Regions from separate parts of the Lysinibacillus sp. fls2-241-R2A-57 genome, predicted to be linked through region 1. Evidence: riboswitches for the same ligand, from Rfam matches in the RefSeq annotation. Region 1 holds a riboswitch; each other region holds the start of a gene.

Region 1 (4,874 bases):
CGTGCACCACTTGGAGCAGAGCTGCGTATTATTAACGATGACGGAGAAGATGTTCGTGTTGGTGAAGTAGGAGAAATTGTCTTACTTGGTGAAGGCAATATGCTGGGCTATAACAAGGATGAAATCGCAACAAAGGCTGCATTTATAGATGGCTGGCTAAAAACAGGTGATTTAGCTCGCATAGATGAGGATGGTTATATTTGGATTGTTGATCGCAAAAAGGATGTTATTTTTTCAGGTGGTGTGAATATTTATCCGAAAGAAATTGAAGATAGAATTTTGAGCTATGAGGGGATATTTGAAGTTGCTGTAATAGGTGTTCCACATCCGGAGTGGGGAGAAACGGTGAAGGCCGTCTATGCCACTAAAACAGAAATTGACGAGGACGAACTTAAAGCTTACTTAGAGGAGCATCTTGCTAAATATAAAATTCCACGCATCTTTGAACGTGTGGAAGCGCTACCACGAAATGCATCAGGCAAAATATTAAAACAAACCTTGAAAGGACAAGAGGTGAGATAGCATGAAGGTTTTACAGCAGGCAGAAATGAGAACAACGAACTTTTTTAAAGATAACGACACACTTCATAAAGTTTTAGAAATGATGCTAGATAAAGAGTTTGCAGAATATGCAACACGTGAGCTAACAGATTTCGGTGAGCTTTGTGCTGGAGATATTGATGTAAGAGCCAAACATACGGATCGAGAGGGTGAACCTCGCTTACAAAGGTATAATGCATATGGTGAAGAAGTGTCAGAGGTCTGGGTTAATGATGGCTATAAAAAAACAATTGAAGAATCATACAATACGGGTATTGTTGGCTATGTGCATAAGGATATTCCGCAATTAGGTAGAAAGGGTAACTATGTGTATAGCTTTGCTCAAGGTTATATACTGTCCCATACAGAGCCAGGCTTTTATTGCCCTGTTACGTTAACAATGGCAACGGCTTATTTACTTGATCATTATGCGAGCGATGAGGTGAAGGAGCGTTTTTTACCACATGTTTGTGCAACAGGAGATACCGAGCTGTATGAGGGAGCTACATTTTTAACGGAGCGTCAAGGTGGTTCTGATGTTGGTGCGAACGTTGTAGAGGCAAGAAAAGACGGTAATCAGTATCGTTTATTTGGTGAGAAATATTTCGCGTCAAACGCAGGAATGTGTGGGGTTGCCATGGTATTGGCCCGTATGGAAGGGGCTCAAGCAGGCTCGAAAGGTTTAACTCTATTTGCGGTCCCGTGGCGCAATGAGGATGGCACTGTTAACAACCTCCGTATTCGACGTTTAAAGGATAAACTTGGTGTTAGAGCAGTACCTTCTGGTGAGGTGGAATTTGATGGTGCATTAGCTTATGTTGTCGGTGAGCCGAATAAAGGAATTTATTATATGTTGGAGGCACTTAATTTATCAAGAATTTGCAATGCTGTTGCTTCTATCGGCATTATGCGCCGTGGTTTTTTGGAGGCGAAGCACTATGTGACAAATCGTCATGCATTTGGCAAGCCTTTAACGCAATATCCTATGATTCAGGATACATTAGGGAACTTTGCTGCCAAGCTTCATGTAGAAGTTGCTACTGTTTTTGATCTAATTCAGCTCTACGATAAAGTAACAAGTGGACAGGGTAATGAACAGGACATCATTATGAATCGCTTAAATATTGCTATTATGAAAAAAGAAACGGCAGAGCAAGCGGTCCATTATGCAAGTGAAGCGATTGAATTACATGGAGGGAATGGCTATATTGAGGATTTCGTTACACCTCGCTTATTAAGAGATGCACAGGTGCTGACTGTGTGGGAGGGAACTGCTAATATTTTAGCATTAGAACTCATTCGTTTAGTAGATAAGTTTCAAGCGCATGAATTGTTTGTTCGTGTCATGGAGGAACGTCTAGAAAAACTAGCTGACAGTCCATTGCTTCAAATTGTAGAGGAGCAATTAGCAAAACTAGACTTGACATTGCGAACATTTAGCGGCTTAGATGAAGCAACGAAAACGTTTGAGGCAAAAAAGGTTGCAGAAAAAATGGCACATGTATATGAAAGTGTTGTAGCGATCGAATGGGCACATAAATTCGGCGGTAAATATGAAAAGCTAGCAGATATTTATTTAGAGAGCACATGGGCATTGCGAGAAATGGGTGCGCCAATGAAAACGGTTCAGTATTTTTCTGATATAGTTTAACTTCTTTCAGCGGGTGTCCAAATACCTGCCGAAATAGAGGAACTTAGTCTAAAAACGCCACGTCTTGTGGTAACAACTGAGTGACCAACATCATGTTGCTGACGCTGCGCTTTCGCACAAAAAACAACTGTTGCTGACGCTGCGCTTTCGCACAAAAAACATCATGCCGCTGACGCTGCGCTAGCACTACGCTTTCGCACAAAAAAACATCATGTTGGTCTAAAGCCTTCGGACGCAATTATGCCGGAGCATAATTGATTTGATTAGAAGTTGTCTCGAATCGAGGCGACTTCTATTTTTTTCATGTATAATAAAATCAACTGAAAATTATAAAGGTTCTTTACTTATGTAAAGTGAAAAGGGAAATCGGTGTCATTCCGATGCGGTCCCGCCACTGTATGTGTGAGTTTTTTCAATTTTCGCCACTGAAAATTTCGGGAAGGCATGGAAAAGCGAATGGAGCACGAGCCAGGAGACCTGCCTTTATAGAAAACACGTTACAGCCTACGAGGATAGGGTGGTGGATTTTGTAAAAGTATTTTTGTGCAAATTTGAACCCCTCATCTTTTTATGATGAGGGGTTATTTGTTTTGTATGATTGATGTCGATAAATTCACAATCGTAGGCGATAAAAGCTAAAATGCATCGATAAATCAGAAAAACAAGTTGTTAAATATAGGCACAGATTGACTAAGGGGGAGAGCCTTTAAATGAGTAGAACGTTTATAGCCTATGTAACAGCAATTACGCTTCTAATTATTAGCATCTGGTGTGGCGTAGCGATAGGCTCAGTTCATATTCCACTAGAAGTATTGTGGAATCAGGCGGCAGATGAAACAGCTGCCAATATTTTATGGAAAATTCGTTTACCTCGAGTTCTGCTGGCTGGACTTGTCGGGGCTTCTCTTGCCATTGCAGGGGCAGCTTTTCAAGGCTTATTAAAAAATCCTTTGGCAGATCCTTATACGTTAGGTGTTTCTTCGGGTGCATCAGTTGGCGCAGTTATGACGATTTTCTTTAGTATATCAATTCCAGTAATAGGGAATTATGCATTACCAATCTTCAGTATGATAGGTGCAATATTAACGATGGTAGCTGTCATGGGCTTTGCTAGAATAGTAGACCGCACGCTAAAAATGGAAACTCTTATTTTAACAGGGGTCATCTTTAGTTCATTTTTAGGCTCCTTGATTTCATTAATGATTGCATTATCTGGTGAGGAGCTACGACAAGTTATGGGATGGCTGCTCGGCTCAGTATCAATGCGAGGTTGGCCTTATGTTCAAATGATTATTCCGTTTGTGATAATTGGTTCAATCATGCTTTGGACACAAAGACGCGAGTTAAATGTTCTGTTATATGGAGAGGAACGCGCGAAGCATTTAGGTGTTAATGTTAAGCGTAGTAAATATATAATTTTGGTAGGCGGGTCAATGTTGACAGGAGCAGCTGTAGCGGTTTCTGGTACGATTGGTTTTGTTGGCTTAGTTGTACCACATATGACGCGGATGCTTTGGGGTTCAGATCACCGTCATTTATTGCCATTATCATTTTTAAATGGGGCAACTTTGCTCATTATTTGTGATTTAATAGCTCGAACAATTATTATGCCAAGAGAGCTACCGATTGGCGTAATTACTGCATTTATTGGCGCACCCGTTTTTTCTTATATTTTTTATAAGCAACGTAGAAGCAAGGGGGGACGGGCATGATTGTTGTTGAACATCTTTCTGGTGGCTATGAAGACGTGCCGATTGTCCAGGATATAAGTTTTTCCGTTGAAAAAGGAAAAATATTAGGGATTTTAGGCCCGAACGGTAGTGGAAAATCCACACTGTTAAAAGTAATGAGTGGCATACTACCAGCAACTGCAGGCACTATATTAGTAGACGGTAAAAATATTAACGCTTATAATGCCCGTGCATTGGCGAAAAAAATGGCAGTGCTACCACAATTACATGCGAATGCCTTTACAAATAGTGTACGTGAGGCGGTATCACTTGGACGTTATCCACATCAAACAGGCTTCTTTTCAAGCTGGACTGAACGCGATGAACAAGCGGTCCAACATGCGATGCTACAAACAGGTGTGAAACGCTATGAACAGACACCGATGGAATTTTTGTCGGGCGGTGAACAACAACGAGTTTTTGTAGCCCAAGCCCTTGCGCAAACGTCGGAAATATTACTGCTAGATGAGCCGACGAACCATCTAGATATTGCCCATCAACGTCAAATTTTAGATATGGTGCGAAAAGAAGCAATTGAATGTGGATTAACCGTTATTATGGTACTACATGATATGAATTTAGCTGCCCTCTATTGTGATGAATTATTACTAATGGAAGGCGGAAGAATGCGAGCATTTGGGGCACCACATGAAGTATTAATCGCTTCGCAAATTGAAGATGTTTATCATGCGCGAGTAGCGACTTATGCACATCCTGAAATTCCAAAGCCTCAAATAACAATGATGCCAGCTTCAGTCGAACATCAGCAACGTGCTGTCATCGAAAAGGAAAATTTCACTGTTACGGATCATTACATTCAGCTTCAATCAGAGTTTCCGTTAAAAACGGTTTCCTCAGCAGTCCATAATCCGGGTATCGGTTGGTATGATTGCCTATTAAATCGCTCTGTACCAATAGATTATGTCATTAGTGATGTAAAGAAAGAGGTCGCT
Region 2 (4,874 bases), on a different contig from region 1:
TACTCCATCGTGCCTTCCTCTCCAACAACTTCTGCTAAAGTCATCATTTGTTGAGGAGAAAAGAACTTATTGGCTACTCCTGGACTAACAGCTAATTCAAAAATAGATTCAATTTTTTGGTGAATAAGCTTGGGTGTTGCCTTCACAGCACTTGTTCCCTTCACCATCGCTAGTGCTGTTGTCGCCATTTCAAGTGATGACTTTTTTTTAGGCTTTGGTTCTGGTGTTATCGCTAAACTGGACTTGATTCGATTTGCATTAGGATCTGTCGCAAAATCATTACGCGCCTGTCCTGTTTCTTGATTCATTGCCCACGGTTCATTTTCTTCTTTCAGTCGTTGATGTGGTCGTAACGGTTGTTTTTCTTCGCCAAGTGTATATTTACGCTGATAACCACGTGGCGTAATCATTTTATTGTCGTAGAAGAACGTTGATGAATTTCCAATCACAACGGTTGTTAGCATACCAATATCGTGTTCTAGCATTTCTGCCAAAGTCGTCATTGTAATTTCCTGGCGTTCACGATACGCGCTTTTCACAAGTCCTACCGGCGTATCTGGAGAGCGATATTCTAATAAAATTCGTTGTGCCTCCACAATTTGTCTCGTACGACGACCACTCTTTGGGTTATAAAGAGCAATAACAAAATCCGCCATTGCGGCTGCTTCTACTCGTTTTGCAATTAAATTCCAAGGCGTTAAGTGGTCACTTAAACTAATCGTACAGGCGTCATGCATAATCGGAGCACCTAGTAAACTTGCACACGAATTGATAGCCGAAATACCCGGAACAATTTCTACCTCAACACCAGTTGCTTCCGTCCAGCCTAGCTCGATTAATACCTCATACACTAATCCCGCCATGCCATAGACACCAGCATCTCCGCTCGAAATAACAGATACGATACTGCCTGCCTCTGCTTGGCGGACCGCTTCCTGTGCACGTGAAACCTCTTCTGTCATACCGGTACTAATAATTGACTTTGCACTTACTAAATCCTGAATAAGTTCAACATAAGTTTTATAGCCTATGATCATATCACTTTGTTGTAGTGCCTCCACAGCACGAGTCGTAATATGTTTAAAATCTCCAGGTCCAAAGCCAACTACGAAAATCTTCCCTTTTTGCGACATTTTGTTACCCCTCTTTCACCTTTTCAATACCTTTAATGGCTGTTGTTTGTGCTGTACGCTGTAACGAACCTTCACGCAGTGTAAAGACATGCTCATTATGTAACGATTCGTGATTTAAATCTTGAACAAGTGCCCGCGCATGCTCTGTGGTCGGCACACGGTACCAATTCCCTTGAGGATAAGCGATGACAACACAAGCATCCTTACACCTACCATTACAGCGTGTCCTTGTCGTATGTATTTCCTTATCAATCGCCAGCAACTGAATTTCATCACGGATTGCCTGTGTAATTTCCTCTCCATCTTTTTTCATACAGCTACTGCCATTGCAAATAAAAAGATGCGTTTTCATCCCCTCTAAATTCCATGTTGTCATTGTTGTTCTCCCCTCATTTGCTTTTAGGAAAAAGAAAAAACCTTTACTCTAGACGAAGAGTAAAGGTTTTGTAGAAGCCAAATTAAAACGAATATATACAGGTACTCGCTCTCGCTTCAACTTCTCCCTCCGAAAAGTTTGCATGCATTTATCGCAATAAGCAGGTTTCCTGACTTAAGCTTCCTTTTACTTTCGCGCCTTCCCAAGTTTTCACTAGTGGCATTTGCGATTTCATCAGCTATTACAGTAGCGGGGGCTGTATCGGATTTTCACCGATTTCCCTATTATCTCGAAAATATTCGAGCACTTATTGACGTTTTTATATGAAATTGTATTTTTTATGTAATAGAAATCTGTCTCTATCATAGCTTATTTTTTTAAAATTTCAATATTTCTTTCTTAATTTGTGACATTTTTATTAATTATTCAGCAAATTTCCCCTAGAAAAAAGGGAAATTCCTCTTCTGTATTATCCGAATTTTCTACAATGCCCCTCAATTTAAAAAATTTTTCATAAAAAAGATAGCTTGTTTACGGAAATTCATGTTACACTTTGTCGTGAAATCTCACAACTTCATCTTTTTTCGGTGCGAATTGTTCATCAATTCGCTTAAAAGGGAAGCCGGTTTAAGTCCGGCGCGGTCCCGCCACTGTACTAGGGAGTTTTATAGATAATGTCACTGTCCAAAGGATGGGAAGGCCTATAAAACGTTGAACTAAAGCCAGGAGACCTGCCGAAAAATAAGTGATCGTTTCAACCTACGAGGATAGGTGTGCGCCTAGCAGATTAGATTTTTAATTACTTTTTTAGCTATGCACTTTTCCTGAATCGGAGAAGTGTTTTTTTATCTTCATTTTCATCTCAAGGTGGTAGATGCGTACAGATATGGTTCCGGTTGAGGAGCAAAACACCTATTTTATGGCAAGGTGAAATAATTTCGTTCGCACGCTAATTCGAAAATTTTAATGTAAGGAGGAGAGATTTTGAAATTCTCAGGTTGGAAGCTTAGTTATTTCTTACTGGCATTTTTATTCGTGCCAAATCGTGCATTTGCTATGCATATCATGGAGGGCTTTTTGCCGATTGAATGGGCAATTTTTTGGTGGGTCATTTCCATTCCATTTATTATTTTAGGATTACGTTCAATTCGCAAAACCATTGATGAAAATCCTGAAACAAAAATGATACTAGGTTTATCGGGTGCCTTCGCCTTTGTGCTATCAGCCTTAAAAATCCCTTCTGTAACAGGGAGTTGCTCGCACCCGACAGGAGTTGGACTTGGGACTGTTCTTTTTGGGCCACTAGCTATGAGTGTGATCGGGACAATCGTATTATTATTCCAATCTTTACTTTTAGCACATGGTGGACTTACAACTTTAGGGGCAAACGCCTTTTCCATGGCAATTGTTGGTCCTATTATTGCTTACTATGTTTTTAAAGGCTCACAAAAAATAGGGCTATCATTTTCCATAGCTGTCTTTTTAGCAGCAATGCTTGGTGACTTAGGTACATATGTTGTCACTTCTGTACAGTTAGCTCTTGCCTTCCCTTCTGAAGTAGGAGGATTTATGGCTTCATTCACAAAATTTGCTGGTATTTTTGCATTAACACAAATTCCTCTCGCTATTAGTGAAGGAATTTTAACAGTGATCGTTATGAACTTCTTGAAAAAATATAATTTGAGCGAACTAAAAGCATTACGTGTTTTCTCAGCAAAGGAGGCACACTAATATGAAAAAAAATTTACTGCTCCTAGCAATTGTTGTGTTTCTAGCAATCTTCCCTCTCTTTATCCAAAAAGGTGCAGAATTTGAAGGGGCTGATGGCCAAGCAGAAGCAGCGATTAGTGAAATTAACGCTGACTACGAACCTTGGTTTGAAAGCATATGGGAGCCACCGAGTGGTGAAATTGAAAGCTTATTATTCGCACTACAAGCTGCTATCGGCGCTGGATTTATCGGCTATTTTATCGGCTTAATGCGCGGCAAACATAAAGAAGGTTAAACGCTATGTTACTCATTGATAAGTATGCATATATGAATAAACTAGCGTCTGTTCATCCGCTAGAAAAAATGACGTTATCCCTGGGATTACTATTATTGTCGCTTATCATTAGAGATGAACGAATTTCACTCATTACATTTATTGTGATGAGTGCTTTTATCATTCTAAGCGCAAAAATTCCATTTAAATATTATGCAAAACTACTATTGCTACCAGGATTTTTTTTACTTTCAAGTTTAGTATCCATATTAATTTCTATAGCACCATCAACAAGCACGCTACCTGCTCACATATGGTCTTTCACTGTAAATAATTGGACAATTTTCGTCAGCAGTGCAAGCATAACGATAGCACAGCAGCTTTTTTTCATCGTCCTTGGCAGCACTAGTTGTTTGTATTTTTTAATTCTTACAACATCGGTACAATCAATTTGCTATGTTCTACGACAATGGCGACTTCCTGTTTTATTTGTAGAGCTAGTAGAATTAACGTATCGTTTTATTTTTATATTTTTAGACAGTATGCAAAAAATTCATCTTGCCCAGCAGGCTCGCTTAGGTTACCGCTCCCCTATGCAGTGGCTACGCTCCATATCAATGCTGATTGCAGCATTATTAGCAGAGCTGTTTCAACGAAGTCGTGAGCTAAACAATGCAATGGAAGCACGCGGTGGCGAAACTGTCTATTGGCAAGAGAATGTTACCTATTGCATGAAAAACTGGCTAGGTATTGCTGCTATCTTTATTTCCCTCATCATTTATGGAGGTTTTTTCTGATGACAGACTTTTACTTTGAACTAAATCAATTATCCTACGCTTATGCCGATGGAACTCATGCTTTAACAGATATTACACTCCAAATTCCAAAAGGGAAAAAAATCGCTTTACTTGGTCATAATGGAGCTGGAAAGTCAACGTTATTTCAGCATTTAAACGGCATTTTGAAGCCTACCACTGGAAATATATCCTTTTGTGGCAAAGAACTTAACTATAGTAGAAAAGCATTAAAAGAATTACGCCAACAGGTTGGTATTGTTTTTCAGGATGCAGACAACCAGCTTTTTTCAGGTACAGTTAAGCAAGATATTGCATTTGGACCTTTGAACCTTGGTTGGACGACTGAAAAAATTGAAGAGAAAATAGCATGGGCTGTTGCTCAAACTGAAGTTGAACCATTACTCGATAAACCGATCCATTTTTTGAGTGTTGGACAGAAAAAACGTGTGGCAATGGCTGGAGTTCTAGCGATGGAACCATCTGTTTTATTATTAGATGAACCAACAGCTGGACTAGACAATTATTATGTTGCACAAGTTTTACAGTATTTAGCTAAATTAGAGAATGGTGAACGTACTATTTTA
Region 3 (4,874 bases), on a different contig from region 1:
AGCTCTTTCTTCTATTAACAGTTGTCCTATCCATAAATAGCAGGTGTATCTGTTATTGTTGAAAAACAAAATGGTCAAGAAGATCTTTGTAAATTTTGTGGCGCTTTAAATAAGGGTGATTTCCGTCCCAGGCTATTCGTAAAAAAGCGCCCAGCCGGAACGGAGATCAACCCCTCCTTTTGCCGAAGAACCATACTTTATTTATGTAGTTTTTAAAGCTTTCTTCGTAAATTGCTCAGAGACATACGTTAAATAAGGCTTCCCTGTAAGTGGATGTATTTGAATATCAGCATAAACACCAAATACATCCTGTAATAATTGTGGCGTAAGTACTTCTTCTGGTGTTCCAAAACAAACAATTCGACCTTGCTGTAAAACATAAATTTGATCGCAATACATAGCTGCAATGTTTAAATCATGTATGGCAGCAACAACTGTTAAATGTAGGGTTTGAATTAGATCCATTAGCTGCAATTGATGCTGAATATCTAGATGATTTGTTGGCTCATCTAAAATAAGCATCTGTGCTTGCTGAGCGAGAGCACGGGCAACCATCACACGCTTTTTTTCTCCCCCCGAAAGAGAGCTAAAGCTACGTTTCTCTAAATGAGCAATCCCTGTTTGATCAAGTGCACTTTTTACAATTTGAAAATCTTGTTGTTGATCAAGCTCGAATAGTTTTTTATGGGGTGTTCTCCCCATACTTACTAAATCATGTACGGTAAAGTCGAATAAGACCGGTGTTTCTTGGCTCACAACTGCTAAATTTTTCGCAATACTTTTACTCGATTGCTTTAAAATATCCTGTTCATTTAATAAGACTGTTCCACTTTCTGGTTTTAATAAACGATACATATTCTTTAGTAGCGTTGACTTCCCACTACCATTAGGACCAATCAGCCCAACGAATTGCTTTTCCTTTATTTGAACACTTACTTCATGTAATATGCGTTCATCAGAAATGGAGAAAGATACTTGTTTCGCTTCTAATGTCATAATTTTCAATCCCCTTCACCGAAAGAATAATTGTTACGACGTAGCAGCCAAATGAAAAATGGCCCACCACAAAAAGCCGTGATAATTCCAATTGGCATTTCTTCAGGAGCAATTAAAATTCGGGCAAGTGCATCTGCCCAAACTAAGAAAATCCCCCCTAATAAAGCACTAATCGGTATGACATATTTATGGTTTGAACCTACAATTAGCCGTACAATATGTGGAATGATTAAGCCAACAAATCCGATTGAACCACTGACTGCGACAAGAACACCCGTTAATAATGAAACTAATAAGATAAGTTGAACTCGAAACTGTTGTAAATTAACCCCTAAAGTGACAGCTGCTTCATCTCCAAGAAGTAATAAATTTAAACTTCGATAGTGGAGCCATAACAAGGCAAACACCACAATAAAAATAACTGTAGGAATTAAAACATTACTCCACTTTGCACCAGCTAAGCTTCCTAGCATCCAAAACATGACTGCCTTCATTCCGCCCTCTTGCTTCGACATCATTAATATAAAATTTGAAATAGCAGATAAAATAAACGACACCGCCATCCCTGAAAGTAAAAGTCGAAAGACAGAAACTCTACCGCCAACACGCGCTAAGAAGAAAACTAACGCCATCGCTGTGAGAGAACCGATAAATGCAGATACGGAAAGAGCATAAACACCAAGAAATGAAAAAGCACCTAAAATGATGACAGCTGTAGCACCAACCGTTGCACCAGAAGAAATCCCTAAAATATATGGTTCAGCAATTGAATTACGAACAAGTGCCTGAATAGCTGCTCCTGCAATTGCCAATCCTGCTCCAACGATAGCAGCGAGCAATACACGTGGAGCTCGGATTTGCCAAATGATAATTTCCTGTGAGCGACTCCAATCTTGTTCTATTCCATTTTGTATAAGTGGGATTTTTGAAAGGATGACCTTCCATACATATTGTGGCGTAACAGAAACCGATCCAACCATTATAGCAATTGTCATTGAAATGAGTAGAACTAGAAGAAGAGTCATTGAGAGTAGTATAAATTTTTTATTCATCTGTTTATTAACTCCTAATCAAAAATAATAGGTACGAAGCAATAAAAAAGGGTATTCCATGCTAAATACGCATAGAAATACCCGAGATTAAACAAAGTAAGAAAGATTTCCTTCTATTGTCCGTAATCGCTTTCATCCTCGTGGGCATTACAGGTATTCGCTAATTGGCAGGTCTCCTGGCTTCGAATCAATGTACTATGATTGCCTTCCCATTCTAGAACAGTGGCTAAATCATCATAGAACTCCTCGTTACAGTTGCGGGACAGCGTCGGATTTGCACCAACTTCCCTTTTAAGTGACACATTTACAAGATGTCACACCATTAGCATCATATATATTTTAAAATTATGACGATTCTATCATATATTTTAATAGTTCGTCTATTACTAGAATTATTCATCCAAATAAGAAGGATAATTATTTTTGTGTTAACTGAATAAAATAATCAAGTTGACACAAAAACTTTATTTTCTTACACTATTATTATCAACATTACTTATTAGGGGTGAAATAATGACAACAGTAGCGGAACACTCGCATCACAAATTAAGAACAGTAGATATTGCTTATATTGGACTATTTTCAACATTGATGATGATTGGCGCTAATATTACTTCCTTTGTACCTTTTATGGTTGTTGGTGGCGTACCAATTACGCTGCAAACATTTTTTGCTATATTAGCAGGACTGATTCTTGGTAGTAGAAAAGGTGCACTCGCTTGTACTGTTTATATGTGCATCGGTTTAGCAGGCGCACCTGTATTTGCACGTTTCAGTGGTGGCTTTGGACAAATCTTAAGTCCTACATTCGGTTTTATTGTCACTTTTATATTAGCTGCATATGTTGCAGGGCTTATTGTAGAGCGCAGCGGAACGAAAAAAAGCTATGTAATTGCTGCTTTAATTGCAACTGCCATTAATTATTTACTTGGAACGAATTGGATGTATTTCGCCTATAAGCTATGGGCTAGTGCTCCAGATGCTTTTTCTTATAAGATGGCATGGCTTTGGATGATGCCTCCATTACCAAAGGATATTATTTTAGCTATATTTGCCGGTATTTTTGCCTACCGCCTACAAAAAGTATTGAAAATAATTCCTGTTAAATAACAGAAACCCTTCTTTAGTTTGATGCTAAAGAGGGTTTTTTTTCTTGTAAGACTGCTATCCACAATTTCTGCACATTTATTTGCTACATTAAGGGCAAATAAGGAGGAGGAAATTAACATGATATTAAAAAGACAATGGCTTATTGGCATACTGACAGCATTAGCTTTACTAACATTATCAGCTTGCTCTGCCAGTTCAACTAAGCCGGAAACCAATTCAAAAAATAACACCGAAACTGAGCAGAGCACTGAGATGGATCATTCTATGATGAACCATTCAAGCTCTAGTGAAGTACCAACAACTTTGAAAAATGCTGAAAAACCAAAGTTTCCTGTTGGAAGCACCGCCATTATTACGGATGGTCATATGGCAGGTATGAAAGGCGCAGAAGCAACGATTGTTGGGGCTTATGATACGACAGCCTACATTGTCTCCTATGAGCCAACTACAGGTGGAAATCGCGTAGATAATCATAAGTGGGTTATTCATGAGGAATTGATAGATTCAGGTGAAGCTCCATTGGCTCCTGGTACAGAAATCAAAACGAATGCATCTCATATGGAAGGCATGGAAAATGCGACTGTCCATATAGATGAGGCACTACAAACAACCGTTTATATGATTGATTATACGTCTACAACTACAGGTGAAGCAGTGAAAAACCATAAATGGGTTACGGAAGAAGAGCTAGCAACAAAAAAATAAAAATTCAACCTCTGCGGGAATTCTTCCGTCAGAGGTTGTTATTTCTAGCTTCTAAAGGCTTTCGATCAGCTGACTTATGCCATTTATAGCCGATTCCCCAAACTGTTTGTAAGTACTCATCAGCTGGAAAACCACTTTTTCGTAATTTTTCTCGTAAATTACGGACATGTGAATCAATAGTTCGATCTTCAATTGATACGTTATAACCCCAGACTGTATTAATGAGATGTTCTCTTGAGAAAACTTTATTTTGATAATCAAGAAATAACGCTAACATTGCAAATTCTTTCGGCGTTAAAGGAATAGCCTCTTGTTGAAAATATAATTCAAAGGATTCTTTATTTAAACGTAGCCCTTCAAAGAAAATAACTTTTTCTTCGACTTTCGTTCTTCTTAATACAGCATTTATACGAGCTAGTAATTCTTCTTCATCGAAAGGCTTTAAAATATAGTCGTCTGCCCCAATATTTAACCCTTTTATGATATCAGCCTGCTCCCCTTTTGCTGTTAGCATAATCACTGGTATATCCGAAAACTTCCTTATTTCCTGACAAGCTTGCCAGCCATCCATCTCTGGCATCATAATATCTAACAGCACTAAGTCTATATGATTTTCCTCTAAATACACTAGAGCATTTCTAATCGATGTCATTGCTATACAATGAAACGTAGGCTCTAAGTAAAGAGATAGTAAATCTAGCATCCTTGATTCATCGTCAATTAGTAATAATGTTTTCATTCGTTCCTACTCCTTAAACAGTAATTCAAAAGTAGTCCCTTTGTTTTCCTCACTAAAAACGGTTACTTCTCCTCCTTGTGCATGTACAAGCTCTTTGACAATAGCGAGGCCTAATCCTGAACCTCCATGCGCACGTGTACGAGATTTTTCTACCCTATAAAAGCGTTCAAAAATATAAGGTAAATCCTTCTTCGGAATCCCTTTCCCAGTATCTTTTATAATAATTTTTAACAAGTTACTGTGTCTTTTCACAATTACGGAAGTCGAATCTC

Evidence for each region. A riboswitch is a leader RNA that binds a small molecule or an ion and turns the genes downstream of it on or off. The one in region 1 is predicted to bind cobalamin.
Region 2: linked by a shared signal. The riboswitch ahead of QRN68_RS07660 (energy-coupling factor ABC transporter permease) and the one ahead of QRN68_RS10390 (FecCD family ABC transporter permease) in region 1 are both predicted to bind cobalamin.
Region 3: linked by a shared signal. The riboswitch ahead of QRN68_RS07520 (FecCD family ABC transporter permease) and the one ahead of QRN68_RS10390 (FecCD family ABC transporter permease) in region 1 are both predicted to bind cobalamin.

Annotation. Positions count from the first base shown of each region.
Region 1 is NZ_JARVRU010000049.1:1,703-6,576, forward strand. Features, by position in the region: gene QRN68_RS10375 (class I adenylate-forming enzyme family protein) at 1-522, shown strand, start outside; gene QRN68_RS10380 (acyl-CoA dehydrogenase family protein) at 524-2,191, shown strand; gene QRN68_RS10385 (hypothetical protein) at 2,188-2,346, opposite strand; cobalamin riboswitch at 2,508-2,690, shown strand; gene QRN68_RS10390 (FecCD family ABC transporter permease) at 2,902-3,903, shown strand; gene QRN68_RS10395 (adenosylcobinamide amidohydrolase) at 3,900-4,874, shown strand, end outside.
Region 2 is NZ_JARVRU010000037.1:5,995-10,868, reverse strand. Features, by position in the region: gene cobJ (precorrin-3B C(17)-methyltransferase) at 1-1,133, opposite strand, end outside; gene QRN68_RS07665 ((2Fe-2S) ferredoxin domain-containing protein) at 1,138-1,509, opposite strand; cobalamin riboswitch at 1,652-1,835, opposite strand; cobalamin riboswitch at 2,078-2,262, shown strand; gene QRN68_RS07660 (energy-coupling factor ABC transporter permease) at 2,494-3,240, shown strand; gene QRN68_RS07655 (energy-coupling factor ABC transporter substrate-binding protein) at 3,242-3,514, shown strand; gene cbiQ (cobalt ECF transporter T component CbiQ) at 3,520-4,290, shown strand; gene QRN68_RS07645 (energy-coupling factor ABC transporter ATP-binding protein) at 4,290-4,874, shown strand, end outside.
Region 3 is NZ_JARVRU010000036.1:47,416-52,289, forward strand. Features, by position in the region: gene QRN68_RS07515 (heme ABC transporter ATP-binding protein) at 202-996, opposite strand; gene QRN68_RS07520 (FecCD family ABC transporter permease) at 1,002-2,048, opposite strand; cobalamin riboswitch at 2,198-2,387, opposite strand; gene QRN68_RS07525 (biotin transporter BioY) at 2,562-3,158, shown strand; gene QRN68_RS07530 (YdhK family protein) at 3,276-3,863, shown strand; gene QRN68_RS07535 (response regulator transcription factor) at 3,892-4,602, opposite strand; gene QRN68_RS07540 (sensor histidine kinase) at 4,609-4,874, opposite strand, start outside.